DNA from 4 places in the Sporosarcina sp. NPDC096371 genome. Region 2 is predicted to be linked to each of the others. Evidence: riboswitches for the same ligand, from Rfam matches in the RefSeq annotation. Region 2 holds a riboswitch; each other region holds the start of a gene.
What was found. A riboswitch is a leader RNA that binds a small molecule or an ion and turns the genes downstream of it on or off. The one in region 2 is predicted to bind S-adenosylmethionine.
Positions count from the first base shown of each region.

Region 1: linked by a shared signal. The riboswitch ahead of ACIQ0H_RS15235 (methionine ABC transporter ATP-binding protein) and the one ahead of ACIQ0H_RS19815 (acyl-CoA dehydrogenase family protein) in region 2 are both predicted to bind S-adenosylmethionine.
Region 3: linked by a shared signal. The riboswitch ahead of ACIQ0H_RS06930 (O-acetylhomoserine aminocarboxypropyltransferase/cysteine synthase family protein) and the one ahead of ACIQ0H_RS19815 (acyl-CoA dehydrogenase family protein) in region 2 are both predicted to bind S-adenosylmethionine.
Region 4: linked by a shared signal. The riboswitch ahead of metK (methionine adenosyltransferase) and the one ahead of ACIQ0H_RS19815 (acyl-CoA dehydrogenase family protein) in region 2 are both predicted to bind S-adenosylmethionine.

Region 1 covers NZ_JBIWFE010000005.1:292,205-295,324, forward strand. Annotated here, with positions in the region: gene gcvH (glycine cleavage system protein GcvH) at 60-443, shown strand; gene ACIQ0H_RS15225 (toprim domain-containing protein) at 514-855, shown strand; gene ACIQ0H_RS15230 (thioredoxin family protein) at 873-1,172, shown strand; SAM riboswitch class I at 1,227-1,332, shown strand; gene ACIQ0H_RS15235 (methionine ABC transporter ATP-binding protein) at 1,441-2,466, shown strand; gene ACIQ0H_RS15240 (methionine ABC transporter permease) at 2,459-3,120, shown strand, end outside.
Region 2 covers NZ_JBIWFE010000010.1:93,094-96,213, reverse strand. Annotated here, with positions in the region: gene ACIQ0H_RS19830 (SDR family oxidoreductase) at 1-73, shown strand, start outside; gene ACIQ0H_RS19825 (hypothetical protein) at 679-801, shown strand; gene ACIQ0H_RS19820 (hypothetical protein) at 837-1,001, shown strand; SAM riboswitch class I at 1,180-1,284, shown strand; gene ACIQ0H_RS19815 (acyl-CoA dehydrogenase family protein) at 1,448-2,620, shown strand; gene ACIQ0H_RS19810 (transporter substrate-binding domain-containing protein) at 2,653-3,120, shown strand, end outside.
Region 3 covers NZ_JBIWFE010000002.1:197,069-200,188, forward strand. Annotated here, with positions in the region: gene ACIQ0H_RS06920 (sulfite exporter TauE/SafE family protein) at 1-436, shown strand, start outside; gene ACIQ0H_RS06925 (glycerol-3-phosphate acyltransferase) at 495-1,118, opposite strand; SAM riboswitch class I at 1,264-1,379, shown strand; gene ACIQ0H_RS06930 (O-acetylhomoserine aminocarboxypropyltransferase/cysteine synthase family protein) at 1,498-2,787, shown strand; gene ACIQ0H_RS06935 (homoserine O-acetyltransferase family protein) at 2,823-3,120, shown strand, end outside.
Region 4 covers NZ_JBIWFE010000008.1:181,498-184,617, reverse strand. Annotated here, with positions in the region: gene pckA (phosphoenolpyruvate carboxykinase (ATP)) at 1-1,226, opposite strand, end outside; SAM riboswitch class I at 1,410-1,529, shown strand; gene metK (methionine adenosyltransferase) at 1,753-2,949, shown strand.

The DNA of each region.
Region 1 (3,120 bases), on a different contig from region 2:
TAGTCTTGAAATATGCCAAAATTGAATTGAATGAAATACTATTTTTGGAGGGGTACGGAATGAGCACACCAAAAGATCTGCGTTATTCTGAAGAACATGAATGGGTACAAGAAGTAGGCGGTAACTTCCGCATCGGAATTACACATTTCGCACAATCTGAACTTGGCGATATCGTTTTCGTTGAACTTCCATCTGTTGGTGACGAAATCAAAGCGGACGAGCCTTTCGGAAGCGTTGAATCAGTTAAGACAGTATCAGAACTTTACGCACCAATTAGCGGTAAAGTTGTTGAAGTGAACGAAGGACTTGAAGATAGCCCTGAGTTCGTTAACGAATCTCCATACGAAAATGCATGGATGATCGTTGTTGAACCATCTGATGCATCTGAAGTAGATGCATTGATGTCCGCTGAAGCATATGAAAAAATGACAGTCGGAGAATAATTTTCCCAAAAAAACGCTGGTATCGCTCCGGCGTTTTTTTGAACCATAAAATGGAGCGGGAGGAATCCTTGTGGCATATGACAAAGTGATTATTGTTGAAGGGGGCCAGGATCGTAAGCGTCTTGCACGAATCCTTGCCGAGCCTGTTGATATTATTTGTACGAATGGAACAGTCAGCCCTTATCGACTCGAAGAATTGCTTGCGCCCTATGAACAACATGAGTTATATGTCTTTGTCGATGCAGATGAATCGGGTGATAAGATTCGAACGTTATTCAAAAGGGAGTTTCCTGCCGCCATTCATTTATATACGGAAAAGGTTTACAGGGAAGTTGAAACAACCCCCTACAAAGTGCTTGCTACGATATTACTTGAGGCGAACTTTAATGTGCAGCCAAATTTTTTACTTTAAAGGACGGTCTATAAACAATGGAGATATGGTCACGTGAACAATGGGAACAAGTTGTGCAAGAGTCACCCTCTGCAGCATATTATTTATATACACCGATGTGCGGAACGTGTGCTGTTGCTTCTAAAATGATGGAAGTCATTTCGGTAATGAAGCCGGATATGCCGATTGGCAAGGCAGATTTGAATTATGTACAAGACTTGGCAATGGATTACGAAATCGAAAGTGTCCCTTGTCTGCTTATCCAGAAGGATGGGGTTGTGCAACATAAAATCTATGCGTTCCAGTCAGTTCCATACCTTCTTGAGAAAATCGATTGACAACTCGTGCAGTCTTATGATAGCATTTGAACTAGTATTTAATTGAATAGGTCGCTCTTATTAAGAGAGGTGGAGGGATAGTGCCCTATGAAGCCCGGCAACCGTCACGAAAGTGAAATGGTGCCAAATCACACAAAGCAATTGCTTTGACAGATGAGAGATTGGACGAACGTTTATTTATTGATAACGTCAAGCCTTTCTGCCAGTCTGCAGGAAGGCTTTTTATATTGAAAAAATAATGTATAAACAACTTAGTGAGGTGAAGAAGATGATTCGTTTAACGGATGTTCATAAACGGTTTGGTGCAGGACCAGTTAGTATATCTGCAGTCGAGAATGTTTCACTGGATATAGCCGAGGGTGAAATATTTGGAATCATCGGTTATAGTGGAGCGGGAAAAAGTACGTTGATTCGCCTGCTGAACGGGTTAGAAACGCCTACATCAGGGAATGTGACAATAGGTGGCCGAGAAATTTCTTCTATTAAAGGGAAGGAGTTGCGGGCCGCGCGACAAAAAGTAAGTATGATTTTTCAACATTTCAACCTCCTTTGGTCACGGACTGTGAGGGACAATATTGCCTTCCCACTCGAAATTGCGGGCGTGCGCAAGGCGGAACGTGAGCGGAAAGTCAATGAACTAATTGACTTAGTCGGTTTGTCGGGTCGGGAAAATGCCTATCCTTCAGAGTTATCAGGTGGGCAGAAGCAACGCGTCGGGATTGCCCGGGCACTTGCGAATGACCCTGAAGTGTTACTTTGTGACGAAGCGACATCTGCCCTTGATCCTGAAACAACAGATGCGATACTTGAACTTCTCACGGGTATCAATGAAAGGCTTGGCTTAACGATTGTCCTGATTACACATGAAATGCATGTCATTCGGAAGATTTGTCATCGCGTGGCGGTCATGGAGGCGGGGAAAGTCGTCGAAATCGGCAATGTCCTTGATGTCTTCCAATCGCCACAAGAACCGATTACCAAACGATTTGTATCGCAAGTAACTGAATCTACAGAAGTCAAACAGGCGGTCGCACATATTAAGCAAGAACTGTCTTCCGGTACGCTAATCAAACTTGTCTTTGTTGGCGAGCGGACGGAGCAACCAGTATTGGCCAGTCTGATTCGGAAATTTGATGTCGATGTGAATATTGTGCAAGGGAATATTTCACATACTCGTGGAGGCGCCTACGGTACGCTCATTCTCCAACTTGTCGGGGATGAACGTGAAATCGAAGAAGCGATTCAATACTTACATGCGCAAGATGTTCAGACGGAGGTGCTTGGAAATGATTGAGAACCTTTTTCCGAATGTTGATTGGGAAGTGATGTGGGAAGCAACCTTAGAAACACTTTATATGACGGCGCTTTCGACCATTTTCACATTTGTGATTGGGCTTGCTCTAGGTATAGTATTGTTTCTTTCAAGCCCGCGTCAATTATGGGCAAACAAGCTAACGTATACCCTTACAGGAGCTTTTGTTAATATATTCAGGTCCATCCCTTTCATTATATTAATTATTTTGTTAATCCCGGTTACCAAACTCTTGATTGGAACCATTCGTGGACCGGAAGCAGCATTGCCGGCACTTATTATCGGGGCGGCTCCATTTTACGCAAGAATGGTATTAATAGCATTCCAAGAAATTGATAAAGGTGTTATTGAGGCGGCAAAATCGATGGGGGCAAAAACGAAGACGATTATTTTCAAAGTTCTTCTTCCTGAGTCAAAGCCAGCCCTTCTTTCTGGAATAACAGTGACGGCTATTGCGCTTGTTGGGTACACAGCAATGGCAGGTTTTATTGGTGCGGGTGGTCTTGGAACGCTTGCTTATATGGAAGGGTTCCAACGAAGTCGGGGGGATGTCACGTTCGTCTCGACGATTATTATTTTAATAATTGTGTTCGTTCTCCAGATCATTGGAGATTTCGCAGTGAAGAAATCAGATAA
Region 2 (3,120 bases):
TGCTATGTCCCAACAAACTATGCAAATGATCATTAATGCTTATTTCGATGTCCGTGTGGAAGACATCACCTAACGACTTGATCAATGAACTACATTAATATTAATTTAAATTGTTCAGAATAGTGTTGACACCCACAATTAGGTAATGATATCCTAAAGTAGTTAGTTATTCAAAAATGAAAGGGAGGTACGGAACATGACTACACTTAGAACTGCTCAACAAAACTTCATAATCATTCCGTGCCCATCCGCTATGTAATTTCTATAAATAATTCATACGGAATGGCATGTTCTGCCGTTCTTTTTCTATGAGCACACGCTTATGTAAAGAAGCGTGTGCTTTTTTGTGTGTATTTACCTAAATTCTGCCGAATTTAGGTATAGCCTCCGGCGGATGTCACAGATTTTTTAGGGGAGCTTTTCGAGCTCTCTCGAAAAAAAATCTGGACGCAATTACGCCAAGGCGTAATTGATTGTAAATCTGGTGTTTTCACGCATTGCGTGTTGCATATAAAAACAAAATAACAGGAAAAGGAGTGCTGGTGATGATCAACATGAAACAGCAGAAAAAGTTTTTAAAAAAGGAATCTCTCGAAAGCGGGTAGTGTAGATGGGGGTAAGCCCCCCATCGTCTAAAAGTATTGCGTTGCAAAAAAATTAACGAAGGAGGAGAAACGAATGATCAATGTACAAAAGTTTGATAAGCAGATGAATGCATTAGTAGGTAAAAATAAATTGGAGTTGCCAACACGCTATTTAGGTGGGAAAAGGCTAACAGGAATGGTGCTAGCTACACCTTAACAATACAATTGGACTTCTCCTTAAGGAGAAAAATAATGTTTATTATTGATATAGAATGTAACAAGATACGGATGGCTGAATTACAAAAGGAAGCAAGACAAAATGATTTAGGGCATCGCTCTCTCTCTAAGAAAAATAAGACAAAGAAAGCTTTCCCGATAAATTTCATGAGCTTCTTTACGAGTCAACAAACAAAATAATCGTAAATATTGATTAAGATATTAGCTGTATAATGAAGTCCCTAGCGAGTAAATACACTCACTAGGGATTTTTTTATTCATTGACTCCATCATTTTTAAATCCTTATCTGAATACTATGTTTTAATGATTGACAAAGCAATCCATATCCCTTAAAGTAAATTTCAACAACTTCACAACGACTTATCAAGAGAAGCTAAGGGACTGGCCCGATGACGCTTCAGCAACCTCTGTCTAACAGAAAGGTGCTACCTCCAACAAGTATACATGCTTGAAAGATAAGAGCCTTGATGTGCAACATCCAACCCTCTTCTCTTTTTTGAAGAGGGCTTTTTCATAATCCAGCATTTTATTTTAATTTACCCGAAAACCTACTAAACAAATAAGAATTGTTTGCATAGTATACACTTAACATCTTTTTTCTACTACATTAAGGAGGTACAACAAAATGAACTTATTCGTAAAAACAGAACGCCAAACAGAATGGTTACAACGTTTGTACGAGAAAGAGGCTACATTTAAAAAATCGGCTGCAGAAATTGATGAGCTCTCCATCTTTCCAAAAGAAAATATTCAAGCACTCATAGATATCGGTTATACCAGCGGTACGCTTCCAACAGCTTATGGCGGCGAAGGATTCACTGTCTATGACATGATTCTTTTTCAAGAAACACTTGCTAGTTTTGATGCAAATACGGCCCTTTCCATTGGCTGGAATCTCGGAGTGGTTGGCGATCTATTCGAGAAAAAGCTATGGACGGATGACAACTTGAAGTTCTTTGCACGAGAAGTTCTGAACGGTGCTCTAGTAAATCGATCGGTGAGTGAAGCGCAAACAGGAAGTCCGACACGTGGGGGCCGCCCCGGAACAACCGCCGTCAAGGCAGACGATTGTTGGCTACTGTCAGGACGGAAGATTTTCACAACCGCCTCCCCCGTTCTCACGTATTTCCTAACATCTGCATGGATTGAAGAACAGCAAAGAGTAGGATTCTTCCTCCTGCATAAGGATTTGGCAGGACTCACTATTGAAGAGACATGGGACGTCATATCCATGCGTGGAACCGCCAGCCATGATCTAGTTCTGAACAACGTCAAAGTCGATGCGTCCAAACTTGTTGAACTTTCGGAAGCACCGAGTGGCGGGCAAACGAACGGTTGGCATCTGCATATTCCCGCGTGCTACCTCGGAATTGCACAAGCAGCGCGTGATTATGCCGTCCATTTCGCCAATCATCATACACCAAACAGTTTAAACGGACCCATTAGTCAATTACCAAGTATCCAACAGTTAATCGGCGAAATGGAATTGGCGTTAACCCAAGCAAGACATCTACTCTATAGCGTCGCGGAAGCTTACGACGATAACTCACGAAGATGTCTTCTGTCCAATGAGATAGGCGTCGTCAAACATACAGTCACAAATTCAGCCGTGACTATTGTCGATAAAGCCATGCGGATTGTAGGAGCAAAAAGTCTGCAACGTAGCAACCCTTTGCAACGGCACTATCGTGATGTTCGAGCTGGTTTGCATAATCCACCCATGGATGACATGACCATTAAAAAACTAGCATTGTCCGCCATTGAACAAGATCAGGCTAACAATCCACTTCAAGGCTAATTCGCATATAAAAATCAAAGGAGATGTTATTCATGAAGAATAAAAAAGTGTTAAAACTTGCAGCCATTGGTTTGGCGTTGGCCACTATTTTAGCAGGTTGCAGCTCCGATTCAGCTGACAATGAATCAGGCATACAAAAAATAAAAGTCGCCTACGATCAGGCCTCAAAACCGATGTCTTGGTCAGATGACAAAGGAAATGCAACTGGTTATGACGTTGAAGTCATGAAATTAGTAGACGAACTACTACCCCAATACGAATTTGATTTTATCGGAACGACAAGTGATGACTTATTGGTAGGGGTTGAACAAGGGAAATATCAGGTAGGGATTAAAAATGCTTTCTGGACGCAAGAAAGAACTGAGAAGTTTATCTTCCCGAAAGAATTTATCGGCTTAAGCAGTGCAGGTCTTGTGCTAAAGAAAGAAAATGAACACATCAAAACGCTAGCAGATTTTGCATCAGCCAATTTTTCATTAGCACCTATTGCAGCAAACAAT
Region 3 (3,120 bases), on a different contig from region 2:
CCTATTGGCGACAATTGCTGCAATCATGATGTTCGTCCCGAAAAAAGGGTTGGATGATATTCCGGTCGATCAAGTGACTTTTAATAAGTGGTTGGCTGCAGTATTGGCGTTTATTGTCGGAATTGGGGCAGGAGTTGTCGGCGCAGCCGGAGCGTTCATTCTTGTGCCAATTATGCTTGTCGTCTTGAAAATCCCGACGCGCATGACAATTGCAACGTCACTCGCGATTACGTTCATCTCTTCCATCGGGTCGACAATCGGTAAGATAACGACGGACCAAGTACTTTATGGGCCCGCGGTTATTATGATTATTGCAAGTATACTGGCGGCACCCCTTGGAGCGAAAGTTGGACAAAAGATAAATACGAAAGTATTGCAGTGGCTATTGGCCATTCTTATTTTGGGGACGGCTATTAAAATTTGGCTAGATTTTTAAATAAACGAAAAAAACGGTTTCGCCAAATGATGGTGCGGACCGATTTTTTCGTTGTTAACTATTTCTTTTTAAATACTGCCAACACCCGTTTTTCACTACCGTTCTTCATCCGCTGGAAATTCTCGATATGTTTCCAAATGGCAAGCATGAATAATAAAGTCGCAACGACAACGGGCCAGTAGCCGTCTGACCAAAATGCTAGGGCGAAGAATGTCACATATAGCATTAGAACTCCGAACACAAGAAAATCTGTCACAATCGCTACAATAACCAACAACGTAAATGCAACGAGTCCGAAGCGCCAATCAAGGGCAAGGAGCACGCCAATGATAGTCGCCGTTCCTTTACCGCCATTGAACTGCATGTAAAAAGGAAAGTTATGCCCAATGACCGTTGCGGCACCTGCGGCGAATAATAACAATGAAATCTGATCGGTCGGCAATCCTGCGTTTACTACGATTCTGTGTGCAAGTATTATAGCCAGTACACCTTTTCCGATGTCTATCGCTGCAACGAGCGCACCAAACTTTTTCCCTAGCACAATTGTGGCGTTCGAAGCGCCCGCATTTTTAACCCCAGTTTCTTTTAGATTAATGCCTGAAATCATCTGTGCAACAACCGAACCATGCAGGCATCCAATTGCATAGCCCAAAATAATGACGCTTACAATCCACAACCACATAACAATTCCTCCAAATGAATGATTACTTAAATTATAGCATTTTGAATTAAATATAAGTTTCAGAAAAGATTTTCAATAAACACTTGACATTGTATTGGGAATTCACCTATACTACTCCACAAGATGAAAAACTAAATCTATCAAACTCTTATCAAGAGCGGCGGAGGGACTAGGCCCTGCGATGCCCGGCAACCGGCAAGTGACCAACTTGCACAGGTGCTACTTCCTACAGATTCGTGCAAACGGTCTGAAAGATAAGAGGAGGAATAAGCGAAAGCATAACCCTCTTCTTAAGCGAAGGGGGTTATTTCTTTTTTCCAAAAATATCCCCGACGCCTCCGCATACAATCACCTTAAAAAAATACTGGAGGTAATGACAATGACAAAACTTCAACCTGAAACGCTTCTACTACACGGTGGGCAAGTGCCAGACCCAGTAACGGGATCACGTGCAGTACCTATCTACAAAACGAGTTCATTCGCATTCCGAGACACGGAGCATGCACAAAATCTATTTGCTTTGAAAGAACCAGGTAATATTTATAGTCGTATTATGAATCCGACAGTCGATGTGTTTGAAAAGCGCGTTGCTTTACTAGAAGGGGGAACGGCGGCAGTTGCATTATCTTCGGGAATGGCAGCGATTGCGTTTTCAATTTTAAATATCGCAGGCGCTGGTGATGAAATTGTCGCAGCAAGCAATTTATATGGCGGTACGTATAACTTGTTTGCCGTGTCACTTCCACGCTATGGCATCAATGTGAAATTTGTGGATGCAACAGATCCTGAAAACTTCCGTGCGGCTATTACGGATAAAACAAAAGCAGTTTTTGCTGAAACGATTGGCAACCCAAGCCTTCATGTTCTTGATATTGAAGCTGTTGCCAACATTGCACATGAGAATGGACTTCCGTTGCTAATTGATAATACATTCCCGTCACCGTATGGTTCGAATCCGATCGACTACGGGGCAGACGTTGTCATTCATTCTGCAACGAAATGGATTGGCGGACATGGGACGTCAATCGGTGGTATCGCTGTCGACGCTGGAAAATTTGACTGGACACAAGGGAGGTTCCCTGGGTTTACTGAGCCGGATGAAACGTATCATGGGCTTCGTTATGGGATTGACGCGGCAGGTGCGGCATTTGCGACAAAACTACGTGTGCAGGCATTGCGTGACTTTGGACCATGCCTGAGCCCAGACAATGCATTCGCTTTCTTGCAAGGTCTTGAAACATTACATTTACGAGTGGAAAAACATAATGAAAATGCTATGAAAGTGGCAAATTATTTGAAGCAGCATCCGTCTGTGGAATGGGTAACGTATACAGGTCATCAAGACCACCCATCACATAGTAACGCGGAAAAGTATTTGAAAAATGGTTTCGGCTCGATTATCGTTTTCGGTATTAAAGGGGGGCGTGAAGCGGGTCGTAAGTTGATTGATAACGTTACGATTTGGTCGCATGTTGCCAATGTGGGAGATGCAAAATCACTTATTATTCACCCAGCTTCAACGACGCATCAGCAATTGTCGGCTGAAGATCTTGAAAATGCAGGTGTAAAAGAGGAATTGATTCGCTTGTCTGTTGGGCTTGAATCGATTGATGATATCATTGCGGATCTTGCGCAGGCGATTGACAAGGCCGCGCCGGTTATCGCGTGAGACGGATTGGATGAAAAAGAAGGAGCGTGACGAACATGGGGACAGGAATTGTGAACATTGGGAATCTACGATTGGAGTCGGGCATTCTATTGGAAAATGTCCAGCTAGCCTATGAAAGAATAGGCAGACCTGAGGCGCAAACTGTCCTTGTTTGCCACGCATTGACGGGAAATCAGTATACAGTCGGGACGACAGAAGATCCAGGCTGGTGGAGTGGCCTTGTGGGTCGAGGAAAGAGTATTGATACTAGCAAGTATTCCGTCATTTCTTTTAATAGTCTTGGAGGTTGCGAGGGGTCAACTGGGCCAACAACTGTTAATCCATCTACGGGTG
Region 4 (3,120 bases), on a different contig from region 2:
ATTTCAGCATAGACTGTTGCATGGAGTGGTAAGAAAGGTGAACCGAAGCATGTTGAGAAAGTAGCTTCTGGTGATGTAATACCACGCTCAGTTCCTGCAAGTTTCGATGTGAAACCGCTTAGGAAGTGGTACATCGCTTGTTCTTTCGTCAACTTCGAGATCGGAGGCAATACACCGAACGCGTCTGCTGTTAAGAACACGATTGTTTTCGGATGACCCGCAACAGAAGGATCAACAATATTATCGATTGCTTGAATTGGGTAAGCTGCACGCGTATTTTCAGTCAGTGAACCATCATCGTAATTAGGAATACGTGTGTTAGGATCGACAACAACGTTTTCTAAAACTGAACCAAAACGGATGGCGCCAAAGATTTCAGGTTCTTTTTCCTGCGATAAATTAATACATTTAGCGTAGCAACCACCTTCAATATTGAACACACCCGTATCAGACCAACCGTGCTCATCGTCACCGATTAGTTTACGGTCTGCATCAGCAGAAAGCGTTGTTTTACCTGTACCAGAAAGACCGAAGAATAAGGCAACATCGCCGTCTTCTCCAACGTTAGCTGAACAGTGCATCGGCATAATACCGTTTTCAGGAAGCAAGTAGTTCATGATGGAGAAGATGGATTTTTTCATTTCTCCCGCATATTCAGTTCCGCCAATCAAGACAATACGTTTTTCCATCGACACGATGATGAAAGTCTCAGAATTGGTACCGTCAACAGCTGGATCTGCTTTGAAAGAAGGAGCTGATAGGATTGTAAATTGAGCTTCGTGATTCTTCAATTCCTCTTCCGATGGACGGATGAATAGGTTATGAACGAACAAGTTATGCCATGCAAACTCATTGACAACTTGAATCGCAAGACGTGAAGCCGGGTCTGCACCAGCAAATCCTTTGAAAACGAATAATTCGTCATTGCCTTTTAAATGATTAATGACCTTGCTATATAATGAATCGAAAATTTCGGAAGAGATTGGACGATTGACGCTACCCCAATCGATCTTGTCTTTAGAAGACGCTTCCTCGACGATATACTTATCTTTAGGAGAGCGCCCTGTATACTTGCCTGTTTGAGCCGTGACTGCACCATCCGCGGTAAGTTGTGCCTCCCCGCGTGCTGTTGCTTTTTCAACAAGTTGTGGAACAGAAAGCTGTACGTTCACGTTTTTTCCTAAAAGAAGATCCTTCAATTCGTCGCCAATTTTCGCTGATATCATAATTATGTACCATCCTTTGCGTATAGTCCCAATCAGTTTGGGTGACATCACATTCTTTGAATTAGTATAACACATTAAGAATAATAGTCTATACTAATTCAAACTGCAACTAATTATATGCGAAAAGCTAAAAAGAATTGACAAATATCGCTGTTTTTCGTAATATGGATACTTGAACGGATACTCTTATCCCGAGCTGGTGGAGGGGTCAGGCCCTATGAAACCCGGCAACCTGCATAGACATGGTGTCTGCGCGAAGGTGCCAAACCTGTAGCAAGACGTTTATCTGAATTCAGATAATGCCTCCGGCGGATGTCTTGTATGATAAGAGTGAAAGGTGCTTTTGAAATCATGCCCTTCACTCATGTAGTTAATACGTGAGTGAAGGGCTTTTTATATGATATCGCCCTTTATCCTCGTGTATAGAGCTCGCAGTGGCTTGTAGTTTCATTTCCTATAGGAATGGGACTCTACATGGGACATATGAGTACCGTATCAATCTCGTAGGATATAAGGAGGAACTAACATGACAAATCGTCGACTATTTACATCAGAATCAGTAACAGAGGGACATCCGGATAAAATGTGTGACCAGATCTCGGATGCCATTTTAGATGCGATTATTGCAGAAGATCCAAATGCACGTGTGGCATGTGAAACTACCATTACAACAGGACTTGTCCTTGTTGCGGGGGAAATTACAACGTCAACGTATGTGGATATTCCAAAAGTAGTTCGTGAAACGGTTAAAGAAATTGGTTACACACGTGCTAAATTTGGTTTCGATTGGGAGACATCTGCAGTCCTTACTGCGATTGACGAACAATCAGCTGACATTGCTGCGGGCGTTGACCAAGCACTTGAAGCGCGCGAAGGTTCTATGACAGACGATGAACTTGAAGCAATTGGTGCAGGTGACCAAGGTTTGATGTTCGGTTATGCTTGTAATGAAACACCAGAACTTATGCCACTTCCAATTAGCCTAGCGCACAAACTTTCACGCCGTCTTGCACAAGTACGTAAAGACGAGACGCTAGATTACTTACGCCCTGATGGGAAAACGCAAGTAACAGTAGAGTACGATGACGACAATAATCCAGTACGAATTGATACAATCGTCATTTCAACGCAACATCATCCAGAAGTGACGCTTGAGCAAATTCAGCGTGATATAAAAGAAGTTGTCATTGGCGCGGTTGTACCAGCCGAATTGATTGACGACAATACAAAATACTTCATTAACCCGACAGGCCGCTTTGTAATCGGTGGACCACAAGGGGATGCGGGTCTAACAGGCCGCAAGATCATCGTTGACACATACGGTGGCTACGCACGTCATGGTGGCGGCGCGTTCTCTGGGAAAGATGCAACAAAAGTCGACCGTTCGGCTTCTTATGCAGCTCGTTATGTTGCAAAAAACATCGTGGCTGCAGAACTTGCAGACCGTTGTGAAGTGCAACTTGCCTATGCAATTGGCGTAGCGCAACCTGTATCGATTTCAATCGATACATTCGGAACAGGCACAGTAGCGGAAAGCAAATTAGTTGAGCTTGTACGTGGATTATTCGATCTACGTCCAGCCGGCATCATTAAAATGCTTGACCTACGTCGTCCAATTTACAAACAAACTGCTGCGTATGGTCACTTCGGTCGTACAGACATCGATTTACCATGGGAGCAGACTGATAGAGCTGCTGCGTTGAAAGAACAAGCAGGACAGTAATAGAATTAAAGAAAGCACAGCAAGTGGGGCTATCCCGCTTGCTGTGCTTTTTTTTAGGTTGTTTTCGTAAGGATTGTTGATATTTAATAAAAATCGGTATAAGATTTAACACTTGTTATAATAGAATAAGTTTTGAAACATTAAGAGGATTTGACCCGTCTAACTTTAAAA